One region of the Vibrio sp. 811 genome, then DNA from elsewhere that is predicted to be linked to it. Evidence: predicted binding sites of a transcription regulator. Region 1 holds the regulator's gene; each other region holds the start of a gene.
The links. The regulator PurR, encoded in region 1, represses purine synthesis genes. The targets are predictions, from matches to a motif close to TNANGNAAACGTTTNCNTNA.
Positions count from the first base shown of each region.

Region 2: glpX (class II fructose-bisphosphatase) is a predicted target of PurR. The motif match lies at 6,889-6,908, and genes of this name have one in related genera.
Region 3: glyA (serine hydroxymethyltransferase) is a predicted target of PurR. The motif match lies at 7,872-7,891, and genes of this name have one in related genera.

Region 1 covers NZ_JAWOUB010000002.1:576,683-586,932, forward strand. The annotation lists gene mukF (chromosome partition protein MukF) at 1-1,268, opposite strand, end outside; gene cmoM (tRNA uridine 5-oxyacetic acid(34) methyltransferase CmoM) at 1,271-2,062, opposite strand; gene elyC (envelope biogenesis factor ElyC) at 2,177-2,962, shown strand; gene torR (two-component system response regulator TorR) at 3,036-3,746, opposite strand; gene torD (molecular chaperone TorD) at 4,013-4,660, shown strand; gene purR (HTH-type transcriptional repressor PurR) at 5,129-6,133, shown strand; cyclic di-GMP riboswitch class I at 6,421-6,510, shown strand; gene R7Q46_RS06445 (TfoX/Sxy family DNA transformation protein) at 6,627-7,217, shown strand; gene R7Q46_RS06450 (TVP38/TMEM64 family protein) at 7,332-8,018, shown strand; gene R7Q46_RS06455 (DUF2007 domain-containing protein) at 8,039-8,359, shown strand; gene R7Q46_RS06460 (alpha/beta fold hydrolase) at 8,391-9,194, opposite strand; gene glgA (glycogen synthase GlgA) at 9,304-10,250, opposite strand, start outside.
Region 2 covers NZ_JAWOUB010000004.1:306,422-316,671, forward strand. The annotation lists gene cytR (DNA-binding transcriptional regulator CytR) at 1-813, shown strand, start outside; gene ftsN (cell division protein FtsN) at 1,038-1,586, shown strand; gene hslV (ATP-dependent protease subunit HslV) at 1,702-2,253, shown strand; gene hslU (HslU--HslV peptidase ATPase subunit) at 2,277-3,608, shown strand; gene R7Q46_RS09965 (1,4-dihydroxy-2-naphthoate polyprenyltransferase) at 4,739-5,656, shown strand; gene rraA (ribonuclease E activity regulator RraA) at 5,733-6,239, shown strand; gene zapB (cell division protein ZapB) at 6,375-6,617, opposite strand; gene glpX (class II fructose-bisphosphatase) at 6,966-7,973, shown strand; gene R7Q46_RS09985 (helix-turn-helix transcriptional regulator) at 8,359-8,979, shown strand; gene R7Q46_RS09990 (DUF3135 domain-containing protein) at 9,140-9,490, shown strand; gene R7Q46_RS09995 (GIY-YIG nuclease family protein) at 9,484-9,777, opposite strand; gene R7Q46_RS10000 (hypothetical protein) at 9,944-10,108, opposite strand; gene R7Q46_RS10005 (DUF805 domain-containing protein) at 10,168-10,250, opposite strand, start outside.
Region 3 covers NZ_JAWOUB010000021.1:34,271-44,520, reverse strand. The annotation lists gene mrdA (penicillin-binding protein 2) at 1-701, shown strand, start outside; gene rodA (rod shape-determining protein RodA) at 701-1,822, shown strand; gene R7Q46_RS21295 (septal ring lytic transglycosylase RlpA family protein) at 1,825-2,628, shown strand; gene R7Q46_RS21290 (serine hydrolase) at 2,720-3,898, shown strand; gene ybeD (DUF493 family protein YbeD) at 4,038-4,316, shown strand; gene lipB (lipoyl(octanoyl) transferase LipB) at 4,493-5,155, shown strand; gene lipA (lipoyl synthase) at 5,152-6,117, shown strand; gene glyA (serine hydroxymethyltransferase) at 6,565-7,815, opposite strand; gene R7Q46_RS21265 (YitT family protein) at 8,163-8,765, shown strand; gene R7Q46_RS21260 (transcriptional regulator) at 8,856-10,250, shown strand, end outside.

The DNA of each region.
Region 1 (10,250 bases):
ATCGCTTGGTAATCCGATTCTGAATACCCTAGACGTACAGCTTGATCGACGATAATGCGAGCTAAATCAAAATGATGAGTATAAGGGTGCTGTGCAAGGTAATCTCGCAGTACCACACTCAAATCGATTGGTGTGCCTTGATCTTTATGCGCTTTTAGCATGTCACCAATTCGTTCAGACAACTCATCATTGACTTGTTGAAACTCTTCGTATTCTACTTCCATCGGAACTTGACCCGTGACCTCGTCATCACGCAGTACTAGGGCCTCATCACGAAGGTCAGAAAGCCTCTCCGCATCTGCATAAGTCAGATACCAAGGCGCATCGAAGTATTCTTTGACGGATTGACGCAGACGCGAGCTAAACGCACGGTTCTTATCCATATCGATTGCAGTACGAATAAACTTGTGCACGTGTCGGTCATAACCAATCCAAAGGTCGATAGCTTGCTGGCCCCAGCTTGTGATTCGGTCTAGTTTCATTTGCAGACCAAACAAGGCTTCTTCGATAAACTCCAGCTCAGGGTCACCGTAAACAATTTCTTGAATATCGAGGATCTGAGTTTGCAGTTCATCACTGGCGGCTTGCAGCGTATCTTGAAGTTCACGCAACGTGCTTGATGTTTCTGACAGTAGCGCTTCACAGTTGTTGATCGCTTCACGCCAGTCTTTGTTAAGCAGATCAGCAATCTGTTGTTTAACAGACTGTTGCTGCTCATCCATCACACGTTGGTTAAGGTCGATTTGATCGAAGATCTCGCCTACAGAATATTTCAAAATTCCGTAAACGTTTTTCTTCCAGTGGCCCGGAGTGCCACCCTTTTGTGCAGCTTCAATCGCTTTTGCCATTTCATCCGCTACCATCGATAGCTGGATAGAAAGACGCAGTTTCGAGAACTCGCGATGACGCACGTAGTAGTCGGTAATTCCTATCGCTAATGGCGACAAGCGGTAAATGCTCGCTCCGTCAGTAATCTCACTGACAAAACGGCTCATAAGACGCTGCTTAACCATCTCGTTGATGGCATTGTTCGCACGGAAAGCCGAAGCTTCGCCGGTCTCATCAAAAAGTCGAGTGACGATGGCAAATGCGTCGTGCAATTCACCTTCACCCAGTTCTTCATCGAACCTTTCATTACTCAGTACGGCAATGGCTATCAAAAATGCCAATCGCTCTGTGGTCAGGTTCAACGAGAAATCGTGCTGCTTAACCCAGCCAACCAGCTCATCGATTGGTTGCTCTGCAGCATTGAGAGTCATCTCACTCATTGTTATTCCTGTTTATCGTTCTTTTTAGCCCACACATGAATGTAGCGGCCTAATGAGAGGTATGGCTCTTGTCGACAAAGTTGTTTTTCTAGCGCCAACACATCTTCAAACTCGTAATCACCCATGTATTCCATATTGCCTATGTAATCACTAAATGAGCGAATACCAGATTTGCCACAAATATTAAAACCTGAATTTTCTATCCACTGGTAGACTTCTTCAGGTTTTAAGCCTTTTTGCGGCTGTAGTTTAAATCTTTTTCGGTGAGGCATGCCGTCTAATATATGAGGAATGTTGCCACAAACCACGTTTTTATAGACTAAACCGTGGTGGTTGTAGAACATGACTGATGCGATACCTCCCGGTTTTACTTGTTCAAGAACTGTTTCAAGTGCGGCCTTAGGATCAACCAGCCACTCCATCACAGCGTGGAACATAACCAGATCGACCTGTCCATCCATATGTTCACCGATGGATTGGACAGGCGAATGAATCAGGCGATACTGCTCAAGCAAACCGTTTTTTTCAATATCCTGCTTAGCCAACTGCAGCATTTCCGAAGATAGATCACATAAAGCGATTCGATGTCCGAGCTTAGCAAGCTTTTGCGACATTTGTGCCAAACCACCACCAGCGTCTAACACTTCTAGGGGTTGCTGGTCAGCATCTAATTCACTTAGAATCTGTAGAAAATCTTCCCACACAATGATTTGGCGGATCTCCCCTTTATCGGAGCCGTAAATATTTTTTGCAAATTTGTGGGCGATATCGTCGAAATTGCGGTCTTCTGTCACTTCTGCTGAGTTATCATAACGGATTGTGCCGCTATTCTGGCACAAGGAAAGCAGGAATAAAGAGGGATACCCTCATTTTTATTATCAATTGATGTTTTTTCGGACTATTTATGTATGTTTGAGCTGAAAAAAGTAGTGTCAGCCATGCTTATGCCCCTTCCGGCATTGCTGCTGATAGGCTTGTTGGGTCTTGCTCTCATTAGTTTTACTACAAAACGTAAAACTGGCTGCTTCGTTGTTCTATTCTCTTTTGTTGGCATTTTTCTTGTTGCCTTCCAACCTGTTTCAACCAAGCTTCTTATGCCGTTAGAGCGAGAGCATAAAGCCTTTTTGCCAGTTTCTGGCACCATCGACTACGTGATGGTTTTAGGGAATGGTCATGTTATCGATGACGAAATTCCACCCACCTCGCAGTTAAGCCGTGCAGCATTAATGCGCTTAACTGAGGGCATTCGTATTTTAAGAATGTATCCAGGCGCGAAATTAATCTTATCCGGCTATGCTGGCGGATCTGAAATTAGCCACGCGCGAATGATGGCGAACGTTGCCCTTGCGTTGGGAGTCGCGAAATCCGATATCATTTTATTAGAAGATGCGAAAGATACGTGGGAAGAGGCGCGTCAAGCGGCTGCATTCGTTCAACAAAAGGAGATTGTGTTAGTCACTTCTGCGAGTCACATGAGCCGTGCATTGTATGAGTTCAACGCAGCAGGCATTAAACCAATACCAGCTCCGACCAACTTCTTAGCTATTAGCGAGATAAGTCAACCTTGGGATAAATACTCACCTAAAGCGCGTTACTTAGAACAAACAGAGCTTTATTGGCATGAGTACTTGGGCAGCATTTGGCAAAGATTGCGTGATACTGTCGGCCAAACACCAATGGCTGAAGCAAACTAGTATTATCTTGAAGCCACAAAAAAGGGAGAGCCGAAGCTCTCCTTTTTCTTTTTACGATTTAGTGATGTTCAAACTAGTCACCAGCAAACATATAGCCTTCGCCGTGTACCGTTACAAAAATCTGTGGGTTCTTAGGATCGAACTCCATTTTTGCGCGCATACGTCGAATAAGAACATCAATGGTGCGGTCATTCGGCGCATCAACTCGATGGCTGATCATGTTCAAAATACGCTCACGACTTAACACCTGGTTAGGGTAAGACGATAATGCCACCAAAAGTTCGTACTCTGCTTTAGTTAGTTTTACTGGCTCACCGTTGCGGCTAAGTGCGCGACGTTGAATGTCGAATGTCCACTCCCCAAAGCGCACAATGTGCTCTTCACTGGTTTCATTCGCTTTCGAGCTGCCACTGCGCGCTGCTGAAATACGCCACAGCAAGTTTTTAACGCGAACTAACAGCTCTCTCAGTTCAAAAGGTTTTGTCACATAATCGTCAGCACCCATTTCTAGGCCTACGATTTTATCAATGCTATCCGTGCGTCCTGTTACTAATATGATACCAATATCCGATTGGCTACGTAACTCACGAGTAAGCATCAGGCCGTCTTCACCAGGCAGGTTAATATCCAGCATGATCAGGTCTACATCGCCCGCTTGCAAAACTTCACGCATTTCTGCGCCACTCTCTGCTTCGCTGACTTGGTAGCCCTCATTTTGGAAATATCCCGCAAGCTTACTACGAGTTACAACATCATCTTCTACGACTAATACGTGATAGCTCATTTACACCACTTTTCTGTCTTCTTATTATCCAAGACGTATTCTATTCATAACTAGTAACATTTCTAGTCATAGATACATTAAAACGCAAGATTTAGCGTTTTTATTGATTCAAAACAAGCTTGCCCATTGCTATTAATAAACGGTCATTTTTGACCATAAAACATAACAATTATAGTTACTGCTATTCATTTTAATTGATTACACTTAGGGGATATCCCTAATTGACTTTGTGATGCATGACTTGAAGCATCATTCAGGAGCCCAAAATGCAAGAAGTGAAAGCTTTTAATGAAAAACGCGCTGAAATTTACTGGTGGTTTTCGAGCTTGTTCGCAAAAGAACTAACAGAGAAAGAATTGGAAGCCTATCACAGTGTTGAAATTCGCAGTTTTCTCGCAGGTTTAGGTGAAAATGAGTCGCTAAAACCAGCCGTTGATAGCCTAGTTGATGCGCTGAATCGGTTACAAGATCGTGAAGATGCACAACTAGAGCTTGCAGCTGACTTTTGTGAACTGTTTTTGAAGACAGAAAAATACGGCGCTCTTCCTTACGCATCCATGTACATTGGTGAATCAGGTTTACTGAATGACAAGCCAGCTGAGGAAATGGAAAAGTTGATGACTGAATTTGGCGTTCAAGTAGACGAAAACCTAAAGGAACCTGCGGATCACTTAGCCGTTGAGCTCGACTTTCTCGGGAACATGATTATCCGCTCAAACGAGCTTGAACAAGAAAAACACATGGAAGAAGCCTTCGTTAAACAAAACGACTTTATCCAGCAACAATTGATGTCTTGGTTACCTCAGTTTTCAGACAAATGTAAACAATTCGACGAATTTGGATTTTACTCGAGTGTCGCGAAACTATTAGTTGCATTTTGTAAACTAGACAGCGCCTACGTTCTTGGTGAATAATTGCCGCCTATTTTTAGGGAGCCTGCCTATCGGGCTTCCTGTATGCCTGAAAGTGACCAATTGTAAGTAACTTGGGTATAATATTCGTTTGCCTTAACTTAGCGCAAAGACGCTTGGTTATTTAGCAGTCAAAATGTGACTTCAAATACACAAATCTCTTGCTGAAAACATTGCTAGTCAGTCCACATAGGGCTAAAATGTGAGCGCAAACGATTAAATATGATTTATATGTAAACCGCTGAAATATAGCGGTTTTTGTGTTTTCTTAACAGGTTGATGGCAATTTCTCATCAGATAGAAAAAAGATAAAATTCATCGACCGATGCTGCTACGCACCCTTTTGTCGCACTTGGATCAACCGCTGCCGAGACACTTAGCGCCAATTTTATATTGCTAGGTGTGAAACCATTAGAGCATCAGGTACATCCAATACGACATATTTCAGTAGCTCGATACAGGACACCATTTATGGCCACGATAAAAGACGTTGCTCGCTTAGCCGGCGTTTCCACTACGACAGTTTCGCACGTTATCAATAAAACGCGTTTCGTTGCAGAAGCAACGCAAGAAAAAGTAATGAAAGCCGTTGACGAGCTGAATTACGCGCCAAGTGCCGTTGCACGCAGCCTAAAATGCAACTCAACTCGTACGATTGGCATGTTAGTAACTCAATCAACTAACCTATTTTTCTCAGAAGTGATTGATGGCGTTGAGAGCTACTGTTACCGCCAAGGCTATACTCTGATTTTATGTAACACAGGCGGGATTTACGAAAAACAACGCGATTACATTCGTATGCTGGCTGAAAAGCGCGTTGATGGCATCCTAGTGATGTGTTCTGACTTAACCGAAGAACTAAAAGAGATGCTTGACCGTCATGCGGACATTCCTAAAGTGGTCATGGATTGGGGCCCAGAGAGCTCACAAGCAGACAAGATCATGGATAACTCAGAAGAAGGTGGCTACATTGCAACCAAACATCTGATTGACAATGGTCATACGGATATCGCTTGTCTAAGCGGTCATTTTGAAAAGCTTGCTTGCCAAGAGCGCATTGCAGGTTTCCGTCGCGCAATGAGTGAAGCGAACCTAGCTGTAAATGAAGACTGGATCCTTGAAGGTAACTTTGAATGTGATACGGCCGTATTAGTTGCAGATAAAATTACCGCAATGGACAAGCGCCCGACGGCGGTATTCTGTTTTAACGACACAATGGCTCTAGGCCTAATGAGCCGCTTGCAACAAAACGGGATCAAAATTCCTGAAGATATTTCAGTGATCGGCTACGACAACATCGAGCTTGCGGAATACTTCTCTCCACCGCTAACGACTATCCACCAACCTAAACGTCGTGTTGGTAAAAATGCATTCGAAATTCTACTTGAGCGTATCAAAGATAAAGAACACGAAAAACGAATTTTCGAAATGCAACCTGAGCTTGTAATTCGAAATACTGTGAAAAAAATGAACTAAATTTCACTGTATTTAACCGTGTTAAATAAGCGCTCTACAGGGGCGCTTATTTTTTTGGGAAAATTAAGTGTTCTCTAATACTTCACACAGCTCTAATAACAATTGACTAACGTTAACTCCCTGTTTTATATAAATGTAATATATATTAAGAACTCCTTTTCAAAGGCCAATTTGCACCTTTCCATATGCAAAATAGAGCATTCAATCTATCATTTTTATTGAACCGAAATCACACTTTTAACGCTAAACCGTGATGTTAATTCAATATAAGAAGTATGCTCATTGTGTCACGCACAGGGCAAACCATTCGAAAGAGTGGGACGCAAAGCCTCCGGCCTGAACCATATTACGATATGGAAGGTAGCGGGGTTACCGATGGCAAGTGTGTAAGCAATGACTTTACTCTGTAATGACATTGTTTTTACGCATGTTTGCTACTCTCTCGGACCTGACTTTTGGTGGCGTAATATTAATTACACCGAGATAACAAAACATGGATAAACCGATACTCAAAGACTCTATGAAGCTATTTGAGGCACTTGGTAATATCAAGTCGCGCTCAATGTTTGGTGGCTTCGGACTATTCGCTGATGAAACAATGTTTGCACTAGTGGTAAACAATCAGCTTCATATCAGAGCAGACCAAAAAACTTCATCTGACTTCGAGAAACAAGGGCTAAAGCCTTACGTTTATAAAAAACGTGGCTTTCCAGTCGTTACAAAGTACTACGCTATTTCCAGCGATTTATGGGAATCAAGCGAACGCTTAATCGAAGTAGCGAATCAATCATTGAAAAAGGCAAAGCTTGAGAAAGAACAGCAAGCAAGTACAAAGCCTAACCGTTTGAAAGATTTGCCTAACTTACGACTGGCTACCGAGCGCATGCTAAAAAAAGCCGGCATCGAATCCGTAGAGAAGCTTGAAGAGGAAGGTGCGCTTAACGCCTATAAAGCGATAAGAGATACGCACTCTGCAACCGTCAACATTGAGTTGCTATGGGCACTAGAAGGTGCTATCAACGGCACTCATTGGAGTGTAGTACCTCAAGCTCGCCGAGATGAGTTGATGAACGCCCTCCAATAAAAGTCGGCCTAAAAACTATCTTGTAAAACCGCAGTCTAATCTGCGGTTTTTTTGTGAAATTTTTTCGGTTTTCCTACTGTCTTATTACATATATCCCAAATTGGAATCAAAATTATGAATAAGAAACTGATATTAGGTCTCATCCTACTAGCGGCTATCGTCTTTTTAGGTATTAACTTTGGCCAGTATTTAACCTTAGAGAATGCAAAAGCCCAACAAGAAGCACTAACTACATACATCGATCAGAATTTTGTATTCTCGGCTGCGATTTACTTTTTTACCTACATTGCAATTACCGCTTTTTCTATCCCAGGAGCGGCAGTAGTCACCTTACTTGGTGCAGCCTTATTTGGTTTTTGGACAAGCTTGCTACTGGTTTCTTTCGCTAGCACTATGGGGGCAACACTGGCCTTCTTGAGCAGCCGATACTTATTGCGTGACTGGGTACAAAACAAATTCGGAAATAAACTCAACGCAATTAATCAAGGTGTCGAAAAAGACGGAGCTTTTTATCTATTTTCCTTGCGTCTAATCCCTGTATTCCCTTTCTTTCTAATCAACTTACTGATGGGCTTAACACCGATGTCTGTAGGTCGATTTTATCTCACTAGCCAAATAGGTATGCTGCCAGGCACAGCCGTATATCTGAATGCAGGTACTCAATTAGCAACAATTGAAAGCCTATCGGGCATTGTTTCACCCGCAGTATTAGCGTCTTTTGCGCTATTGGGACTATTTCCAATCATCACTAAATGGGTTATGAATAAAGTAAGGCCGACACCAAGTCAGCAAAACTTGTAATTGGTGAAGTGGGTATTTTGATGAAAATATTTATCGCTAAAAACCCAGCAGAAGCACACATTGTATGTGAGCTGCTTAAAGTGGAACAAATTTACTGTGAAGTTCGCGGAGAAGGTATTTTCGGCTTAAAAGGAGAACTGCCGTTTGGTGATGATACCGATCCTTATGTGTGGCTTTTTGACACTGCACAAAAGATGAAAGCTGAAGAAATAGTAAAAACATATCGAAAACAATCCGATAGGCATGAGTATCAAGATTGGCAATGCCCAAAATGTCATGAAATAAACGAAGGGCAATTTGGTGCATGTTGGCAATGTGGATATCAACTAGGAGAGCTATAGCGGCTCTCCTATTCAGTGGATGCACTCAGTTTTAAGCACATACAGCTTGCTGTTTAATAAACTCGATGGAGTGTTGATTGAAGTCTTCTGGACGCTCTACATTGCATACATGACCACAATTCGGGATTTCTCGTAGAATGCTGAGTTTATGTGCTGCAACCATTTCTTTGACAGGTTTAATAAACATGTAATCCCTGTCGCCCATTAAGTAAAGAGTCGGAATGGGTAACTCTCGATCTTTAAAATATTTCATTAACGGATTTACATCAGCGGCAAGAATAAACCAACGTTTAAATTCTTTTTGGCAAAGCTTCTTGGCTTCGCGAATAAAAAGGTGGCGAGATTCTCGTTGGCTTCTTTGAGGCATAACAATATAAGCGAACAGTTTGTAGAGCCACATGTACGGTAGGATATGCTTACAAAAATTACCTAATTTCACCAATATCTGAGAACGAGTGTTAAGCCTTGTGACAGCACCGCCGAGCACCATCGAACGTACGCGCTCTGATGACAATTCAGCAAGGTTTCGAACAATAATAGTACCAAGCGACATACCGACAAAATGAGCGGATTGGATCTTTAAATGGTCCAATACTTTCAAAATATCTTGGGTAACTTCCGTAAAGGTATAACGGCTAGCAATGAGCTCTTTAAGTAACTGATTTGACTTTCCATGACCTCTTAAATCGATCAGCAATAAGTTAAAGTGTTGCTTGTAAGCTTTAATTTGCTTGAACCAGATAGAAGAGCTACCACCAGCACCGTGCACAAATACAACCCACTCATTACTAGTAGGGTGCAAATAGGTTTTATGAAAAAGTAGCGGCTGGGTCATATTGAGTATCAAAAAGATCGTGCTATTGAGTAAAAAGCCATCCTACCACACTCCCCTTACTCAAGATAATAAAGGCACCTCATTCGGTGCCTTTCGTTACAATTTTAAGTCAAACTAACGCTGAGTGGTAAAGCTGCAAATAAGATTCTGCGGCCTTTTGCCAACAAAAGTCTCGTTGCATCGCGTGCAACTGTACTTTATTCACTTCAGGCTCGTTTTGAGCGTAGAGCAACAGTGCCCTTAGCATCGTTAACAACAATGCCTGCGGTGTCGGTTCGAAAAAAACAAACCCCGTTGCTTCAGATGGGTTTACATCATAATCGCTAACGCTGTCCTTTAAGCCACCAACACCGCGTACTATCGGTAATGTCCCATAAGCCATACTATAGATTTGGTTTAAGCCACATGGTTCAAACTCAGAAGGCATCAAGAAGAAATCAGAACCAGCTTCAACGATATGCGCAAGTTCATTGTCATACGCTTCTACAAAGGCAAATTTGCTAGAAAACTGCGCGGCAACCTCTCGTAGCTGAGCGGCAAGAATAGGGTCTCCGGTCCCAACGACAACTAGCTGAACATCGTGCTTCAAAAAATCGGCCAAAGCAGGCAACAAGTAATGAACGCCTTTCTGCTGGGTCAATCGACAAACCATACCGAACATAGCTACATTTTTTTCGGGCAAATTTAGTCGTTGTTGTAATGCTTTTTTACAAGCTTTCTTCCCTTGCGACATACTTTGCTGGTCGGCGCAGTAATTAACTGGCAAGTAAGTATCCGTTTCCGGGTTCCAAGCACTGTAATCACAACCGTTCAAAATACCAACTAAGTCCTGCGCGCGTTGCTGAAACTCCCAAGCCATTCCATGACTGCCAAGCTCTGTTTTGAGTTCCTCTGCGTACGTAGGGCTGACCGCGTTTATCTTATCTGCATTCATTACACCAGCTTTGAGCATCGTAATATGCGTTGCACTCACCGCAGCATCGGGAACGTTTCTACAATGAAACTCTGGCAAACACTGCACGTCTTCATAACTAAATACGCCTTTAAAGACCGCAT
Region 2 (10,250 bases), on a different contig from region 1:
GTTCCCGACATCTGTGATCCTTATTTTTCTGAAATTATTCGCGGTATTGAAGATGCAGCCATGGAACATGGCTATCTAGTCCTGCTGGGCGATAGCGGACAACAGAAGAAACGCGAAAGCTCTTTCGTAAACCTCGTATTTACTAAGCAGGCAGATGGAATGCTACTGCTTGGTACAGATCTACCATTCGATGTCAGTAAGCCAGAGCAAAAGAACTTACCTCCGATGGTAATGGCGTGTGAATTTGCGCCAGAGCTCGAGCTTCCGACAGTACATATTGATAACCTGACCTCAGCATTTGAAGCGGTGAATTACCTGACTCAATTAGGTCATAAACGCATTGCTCAAATCTCTGGACCAGATACAGCAATATTGTGTCAGTTCCGCCAGCAAGGCTACCAACAAGCCCTGCGCCGTGCCGGCATCAATAAAGATCCACAATATAGTGTCATTACTGAGTTCTCTTTTGATGGCGGAGCAAAAGCCGTTCGTAAACTGCTCGAATTGCCAGAACCACCAACGGCTATTTTCTGTCACTGTGACACAATGGCCATCGGCGCAATTCAAGAAGCGAAAAAGCTTGGCTTACGAGTACCGCAAGATCTCTCTGTTGTGGGCTTTGATGACATTAACTTCGCTCAGTACTGCGATCCACCGTTGACCACCATCTCTCAACCTCGCTATGAGATTGGTCGACAAGCGATGCTAATGATGCTCGAGATGTTAAAAGGCCACGACGTGCATTCAGGCTCGCGTCTGCTTGAAACTAATCTCGTCATTCGTGGAAGTGCAGCGCCACCACAGCGCCCTTAACCTAAAGATTAGGTATTCATCCCCAAAGCGGTGCCAAGGCGCCGCTTTTTATTTACCCCTCCTGCTTTTTGTATATCCCCGAATAAACATAAGCGAGAACAGAAACACACTCCTACACTCGGACGTTGTCGCGCTTTAGCTATCAAGATTCTATCAATAGGGTGTTTTCTCAACTCGTTCTGGATTAACATATTTGCAAGAATCCTTGATGACCAGAAATAACCGTGGCAAATAGAGATTATGTAAGACGGGGGCGAGGCGCCCCAAAAAAGTCGACAAAAAAACAGCCGCCGAGAAGAAAAAAACCTTGGCGCAGTGGCCTGCTCGCTATCTTGCTCGTGGGCGGTTTTGGCTATGGTCTTTACCTTTTGAGTAGCGACCCAGAACCTAAACAACCAGTCGTGAAGCAGCCAACAACCACTGTCAGCAAACCAAAGCCGAAAAAAGACTTGCCGCCACCACCAGAAGAAAAATGGGAATATGTTGAGTCACTACCGAAACGTGAAGTTGAAGTTGTGGCTAAAGAAATTGAAGTTTCTAAAATTCCTTACATCATGCAGTGTGGCGCGTACAAAACTCAGGCACAAGCGGAAGAGCGCAAGCTTGCAATCGCGTTCCAAGGGATGTCGAGCAAGATTCGTAAGAAAGAAGGCAGTTCATGGTATCGCGTGGTGCTAGGTCCGTATAAGTTCAAACGTGATGCAGAACGTGACCGCCATAAACTGCAACGCGCGAAAATCGAGCCGTGCGCGATTTGGAAAGAAAATCTTTAAACTCAGGCCCTAGGAGCTAAGATCCTAGGGCCTTTCTTTTTGCCCCCTTGAATCCCCATTTCTCCTCCCCCATATACTGAATTAAATCCAAAGAGAAATAATCAAGAGGTCGACTGTGACTACCATTGTATCTGTACGTCGAAATAATAAAGTCGTCATCGCGGGTGATGGCCAAGTATCTCTAGGCAATACCGTAATGAAAGGTAATGCGCGCAAAGTTCGCCGCCTATACAACAACCAAGTACTAGCGGGCTTTGCCGGCGGTACTGCGGATGCCTTCACCCTTTTTGAGCGCTTCGAAAGCAAACTGCAAATGCACCAAGGTCACCTAACCAAAGCGGCAGTTGAGCTAGCCAAAGACTGGCGTAGCGATCGTGCTTTGCGCAAGCTCGAAGCCTTACTTGCCGTTGCCGACGAAACCGCATCGTTAATCATTACCGGTAATGGTGATGTCGTACAGCCAGAACATGACCTGATTGCGATTGGCTCTGGTGGTGCTTACGCACAAGCTGCCGCAACCGCCCTACTAGAAAACACAGATCTAGATGCTCGTGAGATCGCGGAAAAAGCTCTCAATATCGCGGGTGATATTTGTGTCTTCACTAACCATCACCACACGGTAGAAGAGCTAGACTCAACAGTAGAGCCTGAAAAACCAACCGCGTAATCGTAACGAAGTAAGGAAAGAATATGTCTGAAATGACGCCTCGCGAAATCGTTCATGAATTGAACCGCCACATTATCGGTCAAGAAAAAGCCAAGCGTTCGGTTGCGATTGCACTTCGTAACCGCTGGCGCCGCATGCAGCTTGAAGAAAGCTTGCGTGCCGAAGTGACGCCAAAAAACATCTTGATGATTGGTCCTACTGGTGTTGGTAAGACTGAAATCGCACGACGCCTCGCAAAACTGGCAAATGCCCCTTTCATCAAAGTTGAAGCGACAAAATTCACCGAAGTGGGTTACGTTGGTAAAGAAGTTGAAACCATCATCCGTGACCTAACAGATGTCGCTGTGAAAATGACGCATCAACAAGCGATGGAGAAAGTGAAATTCCGCGCAGAAGAGCAAGCGGAAGAACGCATTCTTGATGCGCTACTGCCACCAGCACGTGATAGCTGGGGTCAAGCAGAGCAAACGGAAGAGTCTTCTCACACTCGCCAGATCTTCCGTAAGAAACTGCGTGAAGGCCAACTAGACGATAAAGAAATTGAAATCGACGTAGCCGCACCACAAATGGGCGTAGAGATCATGGCGCCTCCTGGTATGGAAGAGATGACTAACCAGCTGCAAGGCATGTTCCAAAACCTCGCTGGCGACACCAAGAAAAAACGTAAGCTGAAAATCAAAGACGCAATGAAAGCGTTAGCGGAAGAAGAAGCGGCGAAACTGGTAAACCAAGAAGAGCTAAAAGAAGCAGCGATTTTCAACGTTGAAAACAACGGCATCGTATTTATCGATGAGATCGACAAAATCTGTAAACGCGGCGAGAGCTCAGGCCCAGACGTTTCACGCGAAGGTGTTCAGCGCGACCTACTTCCATTGATTGAAGGCAGCACGGTATCAACCAAGCACGGCATGGTAAAAACAGACCACATTCTGTTTGTTGCATCTGGTGCATTCCAAGTGGCAAAACCATCTGACTTGATCCCAGAATTGCAAGGTCGTCTACCAATTCGTGTTGAGCTAGAAGCACTAAGCAGCAACGACTTCAAACGCATTCTGACAGAACCAAAAGCCTCTCTAACAGAGCAGTACGTTGCGTTGATGAAAACGGAAGATGTGGACATCGAATTCACAGAAGACGGCATCACGCAAATCGCGGAAGCGGCATGGACGGTCAACGAAAGCACAGAAAACATCGGTGCTCGTCGCTTACACACCGTTATGGAACGCTTAATGGATGAAATCTCTTACGACGCAGCGGAGCAATCTGGCGCTAAATTCGTTATTGATTCCGCTTATGTGAAAGCACGCTTAGGCGACACGATTGAAGATGAAGATCTAAGCCGCTTTATTCTTTAATCGCAATCTATTTTACCAAAGCCCAGAACCTTGTTTCTGGGCTTTTTGTTTAGAATGGCGGTGACTTTGACAACATCTAAATCAAAAGCTCTCGTCATTCTAGCGAACTCAAGCGAGACTAAGAATCTGGTAACAGCACACGCCTATTCTTTCCAACTCACCTTAACCACTTCACAACCGGACGATAGATTCTGAATCACACTCGTTCCTCGCTGTTCAGAATGACGGTCACTTAGACGACATCTAAATCAAAAGGTCTCGTCATTCTAGCGAGCTCAAGCGAGACTAAGAATCTGGTAACAACAGACGCCTATTCTTTCCAACTCACCTTAACCACTTCACAACCGGACGATAGGTTCTGAATCAAACTCGTTCCTCGCGGTTCAGAATGACGGTGACTTAGACAACATCTAGATCAAAAGCTCTCGTCATTCTAGCGAGCTTAAGCGAGACTAAGAATCTGCTAACAGCAAACGCCTATTCTTTCTCTCTCACCGTAACCACCGCACAATCAGATGATAGATTCTGAATCACACTCGTTCCTCGCTGTTCAGAATGACGGTGACTTTGACAACATCTAAATCAAAAGACCTCGTCATTTTAGCGAGCTCAAGCGAGACTAAGACTCAGCTAACAGCAAGCTCCTATTCCTTCCCACTCACCTTAACCACGGCACTATTGGGACGATAGATTCTGAATCACACTCGCTCCTCGCTGTTCAGAATGACGGTGATTTTGACAACATCTAAATCAAAAAGATCTCGTCATTCTAGCGAGCTCAAGCGAGACTAAGAATCTAGTAACAGCAGACGCCTATTATTTCCCACTCACCTTAACCACGGCACTATTGGGACGATAGATTCTGAATCACCTCGTTCCTGGCTGTTCAGAATGACGGTTACTGTGACAACACCTAAATCAAAAAGATCTCGTCATTCTAGCGAGCTCAAGCGAGACTAAGAATCTAGTAACAGCAGACGCCTATTCTTTCCCACTCACCTTCACCACTGCTCAACCGGATGATAGATTCTGAATCACCCTTTGACTTCTAGTTGAGTTGTTTTAGGTCAATAGCGTATCTGCCTCTTTGTGCTTATACTGGGCACATTGGTTACTAGCACGAAATTTCCATGAAACAATCTCTACAGATCTGGCTTGAAGCCGCTCGTCCAAAAACATTACCTCTGGCATTGGTCTCTATCTTAACAGGTAGCGTGCTCGCGTACTCGGCGGGTCATTTCTCACTGACGATTGCCATCATGGCTTTCGTAACCGCGACATTGCTGCAAATTCTGTCCAACCTGGCAAACGACTATGGCGATGCCGTTCAAGGTACAGATAACGACAAACGCCTCGGTCCATTACGAGCGATGCAGTCTGGCGCGGTAAGTGCTAAACAGATGAAACAAGCGATTATCTTTAACATCGTTCTGACCGCAATCTCAGGCTTGGTGTTAGTTTTCTATTCACTAAGTTCACTGGAAAGCATTGTTACTTTTATCGGGCTGGGAATTTTGGCCATTCTCGCAGCCATTGCTTATACCATGGGTAGCAAACCATACGGTTACGTGGGGCTTGGCGATATATCAGTGTTCTTGTTTTTTGGTCTACTAGGCGTATCCGGTACCTACTTCTTGCATACTGGTCACGTAGACACCACGCTATTCTTACCTGCTCTAGGCTGCGGTTTACTCGCCGTTGCAGTACTCAACATCAACAATATGCGTGATATCGAAAACGACCGAGAGTGTGGTAAACGCACGGTCGCAGTGCGTTTGGGTCAACGCAAAGCCAAGCAGTACCACTTTGTTTTACTTGGCGGTGCTATTCTTGCCTTTGCGGCTTACTTGTTAATTCAAGACAAACCCGTTTGGATTAGCTTGCCATTTTTACTTAGTATTTATTTCGTGGCCGATCATGGTAAAGCGGTTTGGCATACACAAAAGCCCGCTCAGATAGCACCAATGATGCCAGTCATCGTGAAATGCTCTTTAGTCACCAACGTTTTGTTTGCAACAATTGTGGTAGCTCAAACTCTAGTAAGTTAAAAAAGGATTGTCATTGCATTGACTTAATGCCTAGATATACTCAAAGACAACCAATTTCTGTTTAGAAAGGTACGCTATGGAATACAATACCTCAGCACTCTGTGATATCTACCTCGATCAGGTAGATGTGGTTGAACCAATGTTCAGTAACTTTGGCGGTCGCGCTTCATTTGCCGGGCAAATCACCACCATCAAGTGTTTTGAAGATAATTCGTTGATCCGCGAGACATTAGAGCAAGATGGACTTGGTCGCGTTTTGTTAATTGACGGTGGCGGTTCCCTACGTAAAGCCCTTATCGATGCAGAAATCGCAACCATTGCGGAAGAAAACGAGTGGGAAGGCATTGTCGTTTACGGCTGTGTTCGTGAAGTAGATGAACTTGAAGATATGAACTTAGGCATTCAAGCCCTCGCTTCTATTCCTGTTGGAGCGACCAGTCAGGGTATTGGCGAATTGGATGTACCAGTCAACTTTGGCGGCGTTAGCTTCCTTCCAGAAGATTACATTTATGCTGATAGCACCGGAATTATCCTGTCGCCTGAACCATTGAATATTGATTTAGAGTTGGATGAAGAAGCATAGCGAGTCTTAGGTGTCTAAGTTATAGGGTCTTCTCTTAGCTATCAGCGCCTAGCCTTGTCTTAACATTTTCTACTTCCCTAAAACACAAACACCCGCTTAGCGCGGGTGTTTTTAATTTGGAATGAAGAAGCTGAATTATTCCACTTCGTCCATTTTGCCAAGTAGTGCACGAATGCGCTCTTGCCATTGTGCGTGCTCTTGCTGTGCTTGTTGTGCTTTTTGCTCTAGCTCTTCACGTTGAGAGCGAAGCTCGTTAGCTTCTTCCGCAAGTTTAGCTTTATCTTCTTTCAGCTCTTCGACTTCCATCTGAAGAAGAGTGATTGTGTCAACTGCAGTTTGAATTTTAGATTCTAGTTGTTCTAGTACTTCAAAAGACATCTTGGCCTACCTATGTTATTCCGTTGGGACGATGTGCGAGATTGATGCACACCTAACCTATATAAGGTTCATTCTACTCAGCGTCGCGATGAGAAACACTCACTATATTCGATATTTTGCATCATTCGGTCAAAAAATCAGCGCAATCTCACTAAACGCTGACTTTTCTTGTCGCCGAAGCATTTTTGAGCAAGGATTTTGCGTCCCGCTACGCTGAAAATCGCCCTAAGTATTGATCAAATTCAAGTTAGATAAAGTAAAAGCCTCGCAAAAAGGCAAACGTTTACTCGACCTTGTGATAGAATCGCCGCGCAAATTCTTCTTCCCTCTTGCTTACTTGGAGACATCATGAAACGCGATTTAGCAATGGCATTTTCCCGTGTGACTGAAGGTGCAGCTCTGGCTGGTTACAAATGGCTTGGCCGTGGCGATAAAAACGCAGCCGATGGCGCAGCTGTTGAAGTTATGCGCACGCTACTGAACAAAACAGATATCAGTGGTGAAATTGTCATTGGTGAAGGTGAAATCGATGATGCGCCAATGCTGTACATTGGTGAGCAAGTGGGTATTGGTGGTGATGAAGTGGATATCGCTGTCGACCCGATTGAAGGGACGCGTATGACGGCAATGGGACAATCGAACGCACTAGCCGTACTTGCCGCAGGTGAGAAAGGCAGCTTTCTTAAAGCGCCAGATATGTACATGGAAAAACTGGTTGTTGGCCCTGGTGCAAAAGGCGTAATTGACTTAGAAAAGCCGTTAAAAGAAAACCTAGAGAACGTAGCAAAAGCCCTGAACAAGCCACTTGATACCCTAGTCGTTATTACCCTTGCGAAACCTCGCCACGATGACGTTATTGCAGAAATGCAAGCAATGGGCGTACGTGTTTTTGCGGTGCCTGATGGTGACGTCGCTGCCTCTATTCTAACTTGTATGCCAGACAGTGAAGTGGACATGATGTACTGTATTGGCGGTGCGCCAGAAGGGGTTGTATCAGCAGCGGTAATTCGAGCGCTAGACGGTGATATGCACGGTCGCCTGCTTCCTCGTCACGAAGTAAAAGGCGATACTGAAGAAAACCGCATTTACGGTGCAGATGAACTAAAACGCTGCGATGAAATGGGCGTAAAAGCGAATGTTGTCCTCAAAATGGAAGACATGGCTCGTAGCGACAATGTGGTATTTTCAGCTACAGGCATCACTAAAGGTGACTTGCTGGAAGGTATCTCTCGTCAAGGCAATATTGCAACCACAGAAACGCTGCTCGTACGCGGTCGATGCCGAACTATTCGCCGCATCAAATCGACTCACTACTTAGATCGTAAAGATCCAGAAGTGCGTGATATTATTCTTTAAGCATTTCTCGAGGCTCTCGCTCAATCTGAGTGTGAGCCTTTCTTTTCGCACAACCGGACAATAGATTCTGAATCACTCTCGTTCCTCGTTGTTCAGAATGACGGAGGCTTTAATAAGCTCTAAATCAAAAGAACTCGTCATTCTAGCGAGCTCCAACGAGACTAAGAATCTGGTAACAGCAGGCTCCTATTCTTTGCTGGTCACCTTAACCACTGCTCAACCGGACGATAGATTCTGAATCACCTTATTCCTCGCCGTTCAGAATGACGACATATATTGGCTCATATGAACATAGCCCCTACAAATCCACACTCAAATTAAGTCAACACTTTTCTTTACTAACCCTATCGCGCATAATATGTACTGACGTATAAATGGTGGGTATATGAAGACCGTAGATAGGATATTGCAAATCGTTAAGCGTGATGGCTCCGTCACTGCAAAACAACTCTCCTCTGAGCTAGGTATGACAACCATGGGGGCTCGTCAGCACCTGCAAAGTTTAGAAGATGATGGCATTCTTTCTATCCATGACGTAAAAGTGAAAGTTGGTCGCCCTGCTCGTCATTGGTCTCTCACTCAAAAAGGTCATGAGCAATTTGCTGACCGTCACGGTGAGTTGACCATTCAGTTTATAGAAGCTGTCGAACATATATTTGGCAAAGATGGACTGGAAAAAGTCACATCAGAGAGGGAAAAACTCACGTTACAAAGTTATCGTCAGCATCTTGAGCAATGCGACTCTCTGCAAAGCAAACTAGAAACACTTGTCACATTAAGAGAGCAAGAAGGCTATATGGCAGAGCTCGAGAGAGATGAGAACGGATTCATCTTGATCGAAAATCACTGTCCGATTTGTAAAGCCGCAACTCGCTGCCCAAGCTTGTGCCAATCAGAATTAAGTGTCTTTCAGTCTTTACTTGGACATGACACCAAAGTAGAGCGTACCGAACACATCATTAGTGGCCAAAGACGCTGCGTTTACCGCATCCAACAACTGCAGTAACCACCACAACCAAACATCGACATGCCGCACTTATTCAATCTCACTCCTGAAAGCTTCTCTTATAAGTGAGACGGCTGAAGAATTCATCCTCTCTCCTCTTTCTAGTGGTATAGGCTTTTAGTAACTAAAGGCAATTTCCATAAGGATTTGGAGAGCATCGATGTCTAATCTACGTCATATCCCGTCCCAAACGCTTCCTCCATTCGATGAAATGGTTCGAATGGCAGAGCGAGACCCAGAAGCTTTTGAGCAATTTCGTCATGAGATGGCGAAAGAGATGATCGAAAGCGCATCAGAAAATATGAAAGAAAGATTGTGGGCTCAACAAAGCCACATTGATAGAGTCATCAGAACGTGTAAAAACCCTCATCACACCAATGTGGTATTGATGAACGAGTTGCAAAAACAGGTCGTGAAGTTCAAAGCTGCGCTAGAAGGGGAAGCGGCACCGACACAAAAAGCGGATGTGGTTAGCTTAAATGCGTTTAAAGATAGGAATGACTTTTACTGATACTCAGTAGATAGATCGAGAAAGTTAGGGTTCGTTTCTCTTACCAAGGCTAACTTCCACTCACGCTTCCACTGCTTGAGCTGCTTTTCTCGGTTTATAGCCGTAGCCATATCGTCGAATAACTCAAAGTAAACGAGCTTATGAACGTTGTATTTCTTAGTAAATCCTTCCACTACTCCATTTTTATGTTGCCATATTCTTTGGGGCAGCTGACTGGTAACACCTATGTAGAGAACGGCGTTGTTATTTGACGTTAGGATATAAACGCAAGGTGTCTTATCGATGATTCATTCTCCTTCATTATTCGCTGTTACTTTTCCATTGTAATTCGCGAGCTCAGTCAGTTTATTTCAAACTCGGAGCACTCTGTGCGTAGATTCTGAATCACCTCGTTCCTCGCTGTTCAGAATGATGATGACTTTAACAGCCTCCAAACCAAAAAGGATCGTCATTCTAGCGAGCTTTAGCAAAGCTAAGGATCTGGTAACAGCAAGCCCCTATTCTTTCCCGCTCACCTTGGCCACTGTTCAATCGGACGATAGATTCTGAATCACTTCGTTCCTCGCTGTTCAGAATGACGATGGCTTTCACAGACTCTAAATCAAAAGAATTCGTCATTCTAGCGAGCCTTAGCGAGACTAAGAATCTACTTTCAGCAAGCACGATACTTGAAGTAATTACTCCGGCTCAGGGCCATATTGGTTTGGTCCTGATGTTCCCTTTAAGAAACCACATTCAATTAGAATCCATAAACCACAAA
Region 3 (10,250 bases), on a different contig from region 1:
GTATTTCGAATTGGATGATGATGTTCGGTTTTGGTGATTACACTGGCATTGATATCTACGAAGAAAGTAAGGCGAACATGCCGACTCGTGACTGGAAAATGTCTCGCCATAAAACCCCATGGTATAAAGGTGATACGATCCCTGTGGGTATCGGCCAAGGATATTGGACAGCAACACCAATGCAAATCGCCAAAGCAACCTCCGTATTAGTAAACGAGGGAGAAGTGATCGCACCTCACTTGCTCAAAGCGACGATAGAAAATGGTAACGACTTCGAAAAGCAGCAAACAACAGAATACGTGACTTACCCACCAATCAAGAATGTGCCTAAAAAGTACTGGGATATGGCGAAAGAAGGCATGCGTCGGGTAAACCATGGCACGCGCGGAACAGCTCGTCGCTCATTCTACAAAATGAATTATGAAACAGCGGGTAAATCAGGTACTGCACAGGTCTTCGGTCTGGGTGAAAACGAAGAGTACAACGCCGATGAGATCGCCGAGCACTTACGTGACCATGCGTTATTTACTGGCTTTGCACCATTTGATGATCCTAAAGTGGTCGTCACTGTAGTACTAGAAAATGCCGGTGGTGGTTCTAGTAACGGTGCCCCAGTAGTAAGGAAAATTTTTGACCGAGTCGTTCTTGGTCCAGAAGAAATTGAGCCTGAAAACAATGCGAAGAAAGAGGTAAAACAGTAATGAAGATGGATCCCTCTACAGGTAAAAATCGCGCCCTGTTTGAACGCTTCCATATCGACTTACCACTCCTACTTGGCATACTGGCCCTGATGGGGTTTGGCCTGGTGATCATGTACAGCGCCAGTGGCCAAAGTTTACTGATGATGGATCGCCAAGCCATGCGAATGGTGCTTTCACTCGTTGTGATGCTCGTCCTTGCGCAGCTTTCTCCACGAACTTACGAAAGCTTGGCACCTTTGATGTTCGTTGGTGGCGTTATACTGCTTTTCGGCGTGCTGTTTTTCGGTGAAGCATCGAAAGGCGCGCAGCGTTGGCTTAACCTCGGTTTTGTGCGCTTTCAACCGTCAGAGCTATTGAAGCTCGCGGTGCCATTAATGGTGGCTCGCTATGTCGGTAGACAGCCCCTTCCACCAACGCTAAAAACACTCATTGTTGCACTGATTATGGTCTGCTTACCAACCATTCTCATTGCAAAGCAGCCTGACTTAGGTACCTCGATCCTGATCGCCGCTTCCGGTATTTTTGTTATCTTCCTCGCCGGCATTAGCTGGAAAATAATTGCTGGTGCTGCGATTGCATTAGGTGGTTTCATTCCAATTCTGTGGTTTTTCTTGATGCGAGAGTATCAAAAAGTGCGAGTTCGTACTCTATTTAACCCGGAATCTGATCCGCTAGGAGCGGGCTACCACATTATTCAGAGTAAAATTGCGATTGGCTCCGGCGGTATTTCCGGCAAAGGTTGGTTGCAAGGTACGCAGTCACAACTAGAATTTCTTCCTGAACGACACACTGACTTTATCTTTGCAGTAATTGCTGAAGAATGGGGTATGATTGGCTTCCTTTGCCTTTTAGCCATCTATCTATTTATTATTGGACGAGGTTTATATCTCGCCAGCCAAGCGCAAACCGCATTTGGACGAATGATGGCAGGCAGTATTGTACTCAGCTTCTTCGTGTATATTTTTGTAAATATTGGCATGGTAAGTGGCATCCTACCTGTAGTAGGTGTACCGTTGCCACTCATCAGTTATGGCGGCACATCAATGGTAACCTTGATGGCTGGTTTTGGTATTCTGATGTCGATTCATACGCACCGAAAAGCATTCTCTAAGGCGACCTAGACATGCAAAAACGCGCTTTATATTCCTTGGTTTTCTCTGCTCTTATTTTGGCAGGCTGTTCATCAACTAGCCAAAAAGAACAAGAAGGCCGTTACGAACTCGAATCCGATGTTGCACCGGATACACCGCTTTCAGTCGAACACATCGAGGATGCGCATCCTAAATATGAACCGTACAGCCTAGGTGGGAACAAAGATTACCACTTGCGTGGCAAAGACTACAAAATAGTTCGCAATGCGAAAGGCTTTAAAGAAAAAGGCCGCGCATCTTGGTATGGGAAAAAATTCCAAGGTCATTTGACTTCTAATGGCGAAATCTATGACATGTACTCAATGACGGCAGCGCATAAAACGCTACCGTTACCAAGTTACGTAAAAGTTACCAATACTGACAACGGCAAAACCACCATAGTACGAGTTAATGACCGAGGTCCTTTTCACGATGGCCGTATCATTGATTTAAGCTATGCCGCCGCGCACAAGTTAGATGTCATAAAAACAGGCACCGCGAACGTGGAAATTGAAGTGATCAGTATCAATCAGCCCACGGACAAAAAGTCATTAGAAGCACACCCTAGGTACGTTATTCAAGTGGCATCATCAAAAAATGAAGAACGCGCGCGAACTTTAGGTACCGAGCTTGGTCAAAAATTGGATACAGAAACTTTCCTAGAGAGTGCGAAAGAGTCTTATCGCTTGTTGTTAGGGCCATTTACTGACTATTCCCTGACGCAAGCCACATTAGATAAAGTAAAGTTGCTCGGCTATTCGTCTGCATTTATTAAAAAACACAACACTGCCAAATGACCTCGTGTCATGAATTTCTCTTTGATCCCCCTCTTACATAACTAGGGATTCTGATAAGATGTCTGCAGTTAACCCAAAAATTTGAATTACCATGAATAAAAATAAGTTTGTGAAATCTATTCTCGTTTCTTCGGTTGCCCTTTCTGCAACTTTCGCTCAATCTGCTCTTGCATCACCTATCGTTGTTCCAGATGCCCCTCAAATCGCGGCGAAGGGCTACGTGCTGATGGATTACCATTCAGGTAAAGTACTGGCAGAGAAAGAGATGAACACAAAATTGTCTCCAGCTAGTCTGACTAAGATGATGACCAGCTATGTAATCGGCCAAGAGCTAGCGCGTGGTAATATCTCAGAAGATGATGATGTCACCATCAGTAAAAATGCGTGGGCGAAAAACTTCCCTGATTCATCAAAGATGTTCATTGAAGTAGGCACAACAGTTAAAGTACGTGACCTGAACCGAGGTATCATCGTCCAGTCAGGTAACGATGCCTGTGTTGCGATGGCAGAACATATTGCAGGTTCAGAAGATGCATTTGTTGACCTAATGAACGCTTGGGCCAACACATTGGGTATGACTAACTCGCACTTTGCCAACGTTCATGGCTTAGATAACGCAGAATTGTACTCAACACCATACGACATGGCACTGCTAGGTAAAGCACTTATCCGTGACGTACCAAATGAGTACCGAGTGTATTCAGAGAAGAAATTTACTTACAACGGCATCACCCAATACAACCGTAACGGTCTACTTTGGGATAAGAGCATGAACGTTGACGGCATCAAAACGGGTCACACAAGTAATGCGGGTTACAGCCTAGTAAGTTCAGCAACTGAAGGTCAAATGCGCTTGGTTGCGGTCGTTATGGGTACTAAAGATGCCAATGCTCGTAAGTCAGAAAGCAAAAAGCTGCTAAGCTACGGCTTCCGTTTCTTCGAAACAGTAGCACCGCACAAAGCCGGTGAAACGTTCGTAGAAGAAAAAGTGTGGATGGGTAACAAAGACACCGTAGCACTGGGTCTTGACCAAGATACTTACGTAACACTACCGCGTGGTGAAGCGAAAAACCTAAAAGCAAGCTTCGTCCTTGAAAAAGAGCTAGAAGCCCCAATTAATAAAGGTGATGTAGTTGGTAAGCTATACTATCAGATCGATGGTGAAGATATTGCCGAATACCCACTAATGGCACTAGAAACCGTAGAGCAAGGTAGTCTATTTAGCCGCATGTGGGATTACATCGTATTGTTATTCAAGAGCTTCTTCTAAAAAGAACATTAGAGTAGCAAACTTATTCGCAAAGCCGCCTGAATGGGCGGCTTTTTAAGTTTGAGCTCCTCGTCTTGAGTTCCCCCTAATTTGACTGTACTATTTCGCACCGCAACGAATATCTACTGGAGTTATCGATATGCTAACCATCAACTCTGATGCAAAATTAAAAGACCTGCTTGAGTTCCCTTGTTCATTTACTTACAAGGTAATGGGTCATGCAAAGCCTGAACTTCCAGAGCTTGTTCTTGAAGTTATTCAGCGCCATGCTCCAGGTGACTACAGCCCGACCGTTAAACCAAGTGCTAAGGGCAACTACCACTCTGTGTCAATCAACATTACTGCAACCTCTATCGAGCAGGTTGAGACTCTGTACAAAGAGTTAGGTGAAATTGACATCGTACGCATGGTTCTATAATTTTTTGATATATTAAATTTTTTTTGAAAGCAGCCTTGGCTGCTTTCTTTTTATTTATCAAAGAGATAACGAGGCTTTACATCGCTTTCAGTTAAAAATCTGTTACGCAGCGGTAGAGCATCAGGGTTATCCGGTTTATAATCCAAAAACTTTATATATTAGCAACAGGAATTCCCATGCAACACCAACTTGTTGTAAAACGACTTGGCCGCCAAGACTATGAGCCTGTATGGAAGGCGATGCATGAGTTCACCGACCAACGCACAGAAGAAACCCGTGATGAAGTCTGGTTGGTAGAACATAACCCAGTATTTACGCAAGGACAGGCAGGTAAAGCTGAGCACTTGATTAACACTGGCGATATTCCTGTTGTACAAAGTGATCGCGGAGGCCAGGTTACGTATCATGGCCCTGGTCAGTTGGTCGCCTACTTCTTGATCAACCTACGCCGTAAAAAATTAGGTGTACGAGATCTCGTTACCACAATCGAGAACCTCGTGATCAACACGCTAAAAGCATACAATATTGACTCAGCCGCACGACCTGACGCACCAGGTGTCTACGTTGCCGGTAAGAAAATATGCTCTCTCGGTTTACGCATTCGTAAAGGATGCTCGTTTCATGGTTTAGCCTTGAACGTAAATATGGATTTAACACCGTTTCTGCGTATTAACCCTTGTGGTTATGAAGGTATGGAAATGGTTCAGGTCAGCCAATTTGGCGGCCCAGACAATGTAGAAGCCGTAGAAAAACAATTAATAGAAGAACTCGTTACTTTGCTCGATTATGAGCAAGTAGAATTCAGCACAGAAGCACCTTCTCAAGGTAATAAAGCATGAGCAAACCAATCCAGATGGAAAAAGGCGTTAAATATCGTGACGCCGATAAAATGGCATTGATTCCCGTAAAGAACATGCCTACAGAGCAGAAAGAAGTGCTACGTAAGCCTGATTGGATGAAGATCAAGCTACCAGCCGACAGCCAACGAATTCAAGACATCAAAGCGGCGATGCGTAAGAATAAACTTCACTCCGTATGTGAAGAAGCATCTTGCCCGAACCTAGCGGAATGTTTTAACCACGGTACAGCAACCTTCATGATCTTAGGTGCTATTTGTACTCGTCGTTGTCCTTTCTGTGACGTTGCTCATGGCCGCCCATTACCACCGGAAGCAGAAGAGCCTCAAAAACTGGCGAAAACCATTGCCGATATGAAGCTGAAATACGTAGTAATCACTTCTGTTGACCGTGACGATCTGCGTGACGGCGGTGCACAGCACTTTGCCGATTGTAACCGCGAGATCCGTGCGTTAAACCCGCATATTAAGATTGAAACACTGGTTCCTGACTTCCGTGGTCGCATGGATGTAGCGCTTGATCTAATGAAAGACAATCCGCCAGATGTCTTCAACCACAACTTAGAAACCGCGCCACGTCTTTACCGTAAAGCTCGCCCAGGTGCGAACTATAAATGGTCACTTGAGCTTCTTAAGAAGTTCAAAGAGCAGCATCCCGATGTACCGACCAAGTCTGGTTTGATGATGGGTCTTGGTGAAACCAAAGAAGAAATCATCGAAGTACTGAAAGATCTACGCGCACACGGCGTAACGATGCTGACTCTAGGCCAGTACCTAGCGCCAAGCCGTCACCACTTGCCAGTAGAACGTTACGTTCCACCATCAGAGTTTGACGAGCTAAAAGAAGTTGCACTAGAACTTGGCTTCACGCATGCAGCGTGTGGTCCATTTGTTCGCTCTTCTTACCATGCCGATATGCAGGCTCAAGGTATCGAGATTAAATAAGCTCTCGCTTGTTTTGAAGAGAAAAGGTTGGCTCAGTGCCAACCTTTTTTGTATCTGACAAATGATGATAAAAAGCCATTCTACCACTGTCATTCTGAACAGCGAGGAACGAGCGTGATTCAGAATCAGTTTTCAGAGTACTGATGATTTTTAGAGAAACTCTGAGTAAAAGAGTGCGCCTCAACAAGATTCCTGATCTCGCCTAGGCTCATCGGAATGACGTGGTTTGGATATATTGAAAAGGGACAGTGTTGGTAGCCATCCCCTTATCACACACTCTCGCTATATCTCATTCCAAACGCCAGACAAACAAAAAGGCCCTCAAATGAGAACCTTTAGTATATCAATGTTCAAAATAGATGAGTCGAGTTCTAGAAGAACACACGGAGTTTGCGCGAGCAAATGAGTATGTTCGACACCGAAATCGACTCACTCTATGAAAAGCAGTTAGGCGTAAACTGGTAGACGCTTACAAATTTCTAGCACTTTCTGTTTTGTCGCTTCGATAACTTCTTCGTTGCCGATGTTATCTAGAACGTCACACATCCAGTTTGCTAGCTCTTTTGCATCTTCTTCAGTGAAGCCACGGCGAGTGATCGCTGGCGTACCTACACGGATACCAGACGTTACGAATGGGCTGCGTGGGTCATTTGGTACTGAGTTCTTGTTTACAGTGATGTTTGCTGCACCTAGTGCCGCGTCTGCGTCTTTACCAGTGATATCTTTGTCGATTAGGTCAACAAGGAACAAGTGGTTTTCTGTACCATTAGATACGATTTTGTAGCCACGCTCTTGGAACTGACCAACCATTGCTTTTGCGTTTTTCACTACGCGAGCTTGATAAGCTTTGAACTCTGGCTCCATCGCTTCTTTGAACGCTACTGCTTTACCAGCGATAACGTGCATTAGAGGGCCACCTTGACCACCAGGGAACACTGCTGAGTTCAGTTTCTTGTACATATCTTCGCCAGCATTTGACAAGATAAGACCACCGCGAGGACCTGCTAGTGTTTTGTGCGTCGTTGTTGTTACCACGTGAGCATGCGGTACTGGTGTTGGGTATTCACCGGCAGCGATAAGACCAGCTACGTGCGCCATATCAACAAATAAGTAAGCACCTGCTTTGTCAGCGATTTCACGCATGCGTTTCCAATCAACGATTTGCGAGTAAGCAGAGAAACCACCGATGATCATCTTAGGTTTGTGTTCAAGTGCTAGCTGTTCCATCTCGTCGTAGTTGATTTGACCAGCTTCATCGATACCGTAAGGGATAACGTTGTAGTGCTTACCCGAGAAGTTTACTGGTGAACCGTGAGTTAGGTGACCACCGTGTGCTAGGCTCATGCCTAAAACTGTATCGCCAGGGTTAAGAAGCGCCATGTAAACTGCGCTGTTTGCTTGAGAACCTGAGTGAGGCTGTACGTTAGCGTACTCACAACCAAATAGTTGGCATGCACGCTCAATTGCTAGTGCTTCAGCTTTATCTACGTACTCACAACCGCCGTAGTAACGCTTACCTGGGTAGCCTTCAGCGTATTTGTTCGTTAGCTGAGAACCTTGCGCTTCCATTACACGTGGGCTTGTGTAGTTTTCAGAAGCGATAAGTTCAATGTGTTCTTCCTGGCGAAGAGTTTCTTCCTGGATAGCTGCGAACAGTTCCGCATCGTAATCTGCGATGTTCATATCACGCTTAAGCATCTGTATCTCCTGACTCAGATTAGTACTGAAAGTTGCAAAAAAACTGTTGAATGACCCGACGCAAACGTTTTCGTCACCCTAATGGCGCGCATTCTACATAATTTGATTTAGGTCATAAAGAGAAATTTACAATTTTTCTCATGCAGTTTTTTCATGATGACAAGCAATGTTTATCATGCCAGCATTGCAATCGCATAACGACAATCTATTGCCTGTCAAATTTGTGCTTTACACCCTGTAAAACAGCAATTACATAGGTTTACCGTAAATTTTACCCTCTAGCTACCGAAAAGATCATCTTTTTACTACTATGCACGCCTTATTTATCACTAATGACTGCAATATTGATGGAAAAACACTCATTAAAAGAAGACTGGATAGCGATTCTCACGGGTACCTTTTTAGTAGCTCAAGGCGTTTTCTTTCTCCAATCCGCGAACCTTCTAACGGGAGGCACGACTGGATTGGCTCTGCTTATTAGCCAATTTACACCTTTTACCTTTGGTGTGCTGTACTTTTTAGCAAACAGTCCTTTTTACTTACTAGCATGGAAACGCTTCGGCCGTCATTTCGCCATTAATAGTGCCATTTCTGGCGCGTTGGTTTCTATCTTTGCCGATCATCTTTATTTGCTAATCTCGCTCGAATCGGTAAATGAAGTTTATTGCGCCGTCGCAGGCGGGCTTTTAATGGGGCTCGGTATGCTGATCCTATTCCGACATCGCTCCAGCTTGGGTGGCTTTAACGTGCTGTGTTTGTTTATCCAAGACAAATTTGGCATTTCAGTTGGCAAAAGCCAAATGGCAATCGATGCATGTATCCTGTTTGCTTCATTCTTCTTTGTCACACCAGAAGTGATTGGCCTTTCAATTTTGGGGGCGTTTGCACTCAATCTCGTGTTAGCGATGAACCACAAACCGCACCGCTATTCCGTGACCTACGGTTCATAAATTTTTGATAATGATTGAAGCGCGATTTATAAGATTTCGCGCTCCAATCGCTATATAATACTTCGCGATTTCCAAATAGATCGGTACGGTATGCGCGACTTTCTGCAACAAGCTAAACAGACTCACAGTTGTATTGCGATTGGAGAGCTGATCTATAACCCGAAGACACAGACCCTTCATCAAGATGCTATCGCGATTGATCTCGAACCTCGTAGCATTGAGTTATTAGAGCTGCTGCTAACAAGCGTGGGACATCCGCTCTCTGCTGATACCATTATCGAAACCATTTGGCAGAGCAAGTTCATCTCTAAGAATGTGCTCACGAACCGCATTAGCACCTTACGTGCCCTGCTACAGCAGTACTTACCCGAATACGATGCCACTAAGCTTTTAGTCACTTACCCCCGAAAAGGCTACTTTCTTAACCCTGCCAATATTCGTTTAGTGCCACCAGCGAAAAACCATCGGCGCGTTATCTCAACCCAGGTTGCGAGGAATAAGAACTTCAAGCTGATTTTCGCTTACAGCTTATGTGCCATACTTGCGGTATGTAGCATGACGCTCGCAAGCTTGTTATGGCAACGCCAAGAAATCTCAACACAACAAACGCGTCATCAACTACTGATTCCCAAAGTCGAGCTACTACTCAACCGTGTCGATTCAATCGGCTCTCAGGCGCGAAAATACCGCATACTGGTCAAAGCCATCTTGCTGCAACAACAGGTCGAATATCCATACACCGACATCGCCAACCAAGATGCTCCCAGTTACTTTCTTGATCCTATCGGTCATACGCCATATTTCCCTGGCGCACGAAACATGCAGACCAGCGACTACGAGCTCAATATCGAGTTAAAAGACGGCACAAAACAGGGCATCTTGAAAGCGCAGATGAACCTTATTTATCCTGCGACGGGCAAGTTGGCGTTTCGCAATGAGTACACACTGCGTTTATCTGACTTACAATCGGATATTTTCCAAATGCATTCGGATGTCGCGCAATACTTCAATCTGCCTGCACCTTCGGCAAGTACGTGGCAGCTTTCGGATATTCACAAAAAAATGTTATTCGAGAATGCCTTTTCTAGCCAACCTCTCCGACAATCTGATGAGTTTGCGGCTATCACAACGGCAAGACATCTAGCCTTATACGAGCACGAACATCAAAAGCTGGAAGCGTATTTAACTCAAGTACAATCGTCGTTTGATGTTTTGCCAGATGAGCTGAGCCTCTGGTTAGGTCTATTGCATTTCAAATTAGGTAACTTAGACAGGGCAAAAGCTCTGTTAACGACACCAGATGGCGACTCACGTATCCAAAACGCACTGATTTATACCTTTGTGTCTCACATTGCTTATAAGCAGAACAAACTTGAACAGTTCCGTCTCAACTACATGGAATCACTGGTGGCGCTGCTGCGCGTTTTACCTTCCGAAACCTTGTTTGAGCGTCTTTCTCAATCTGAATCAAAAGAGACTTGCCTC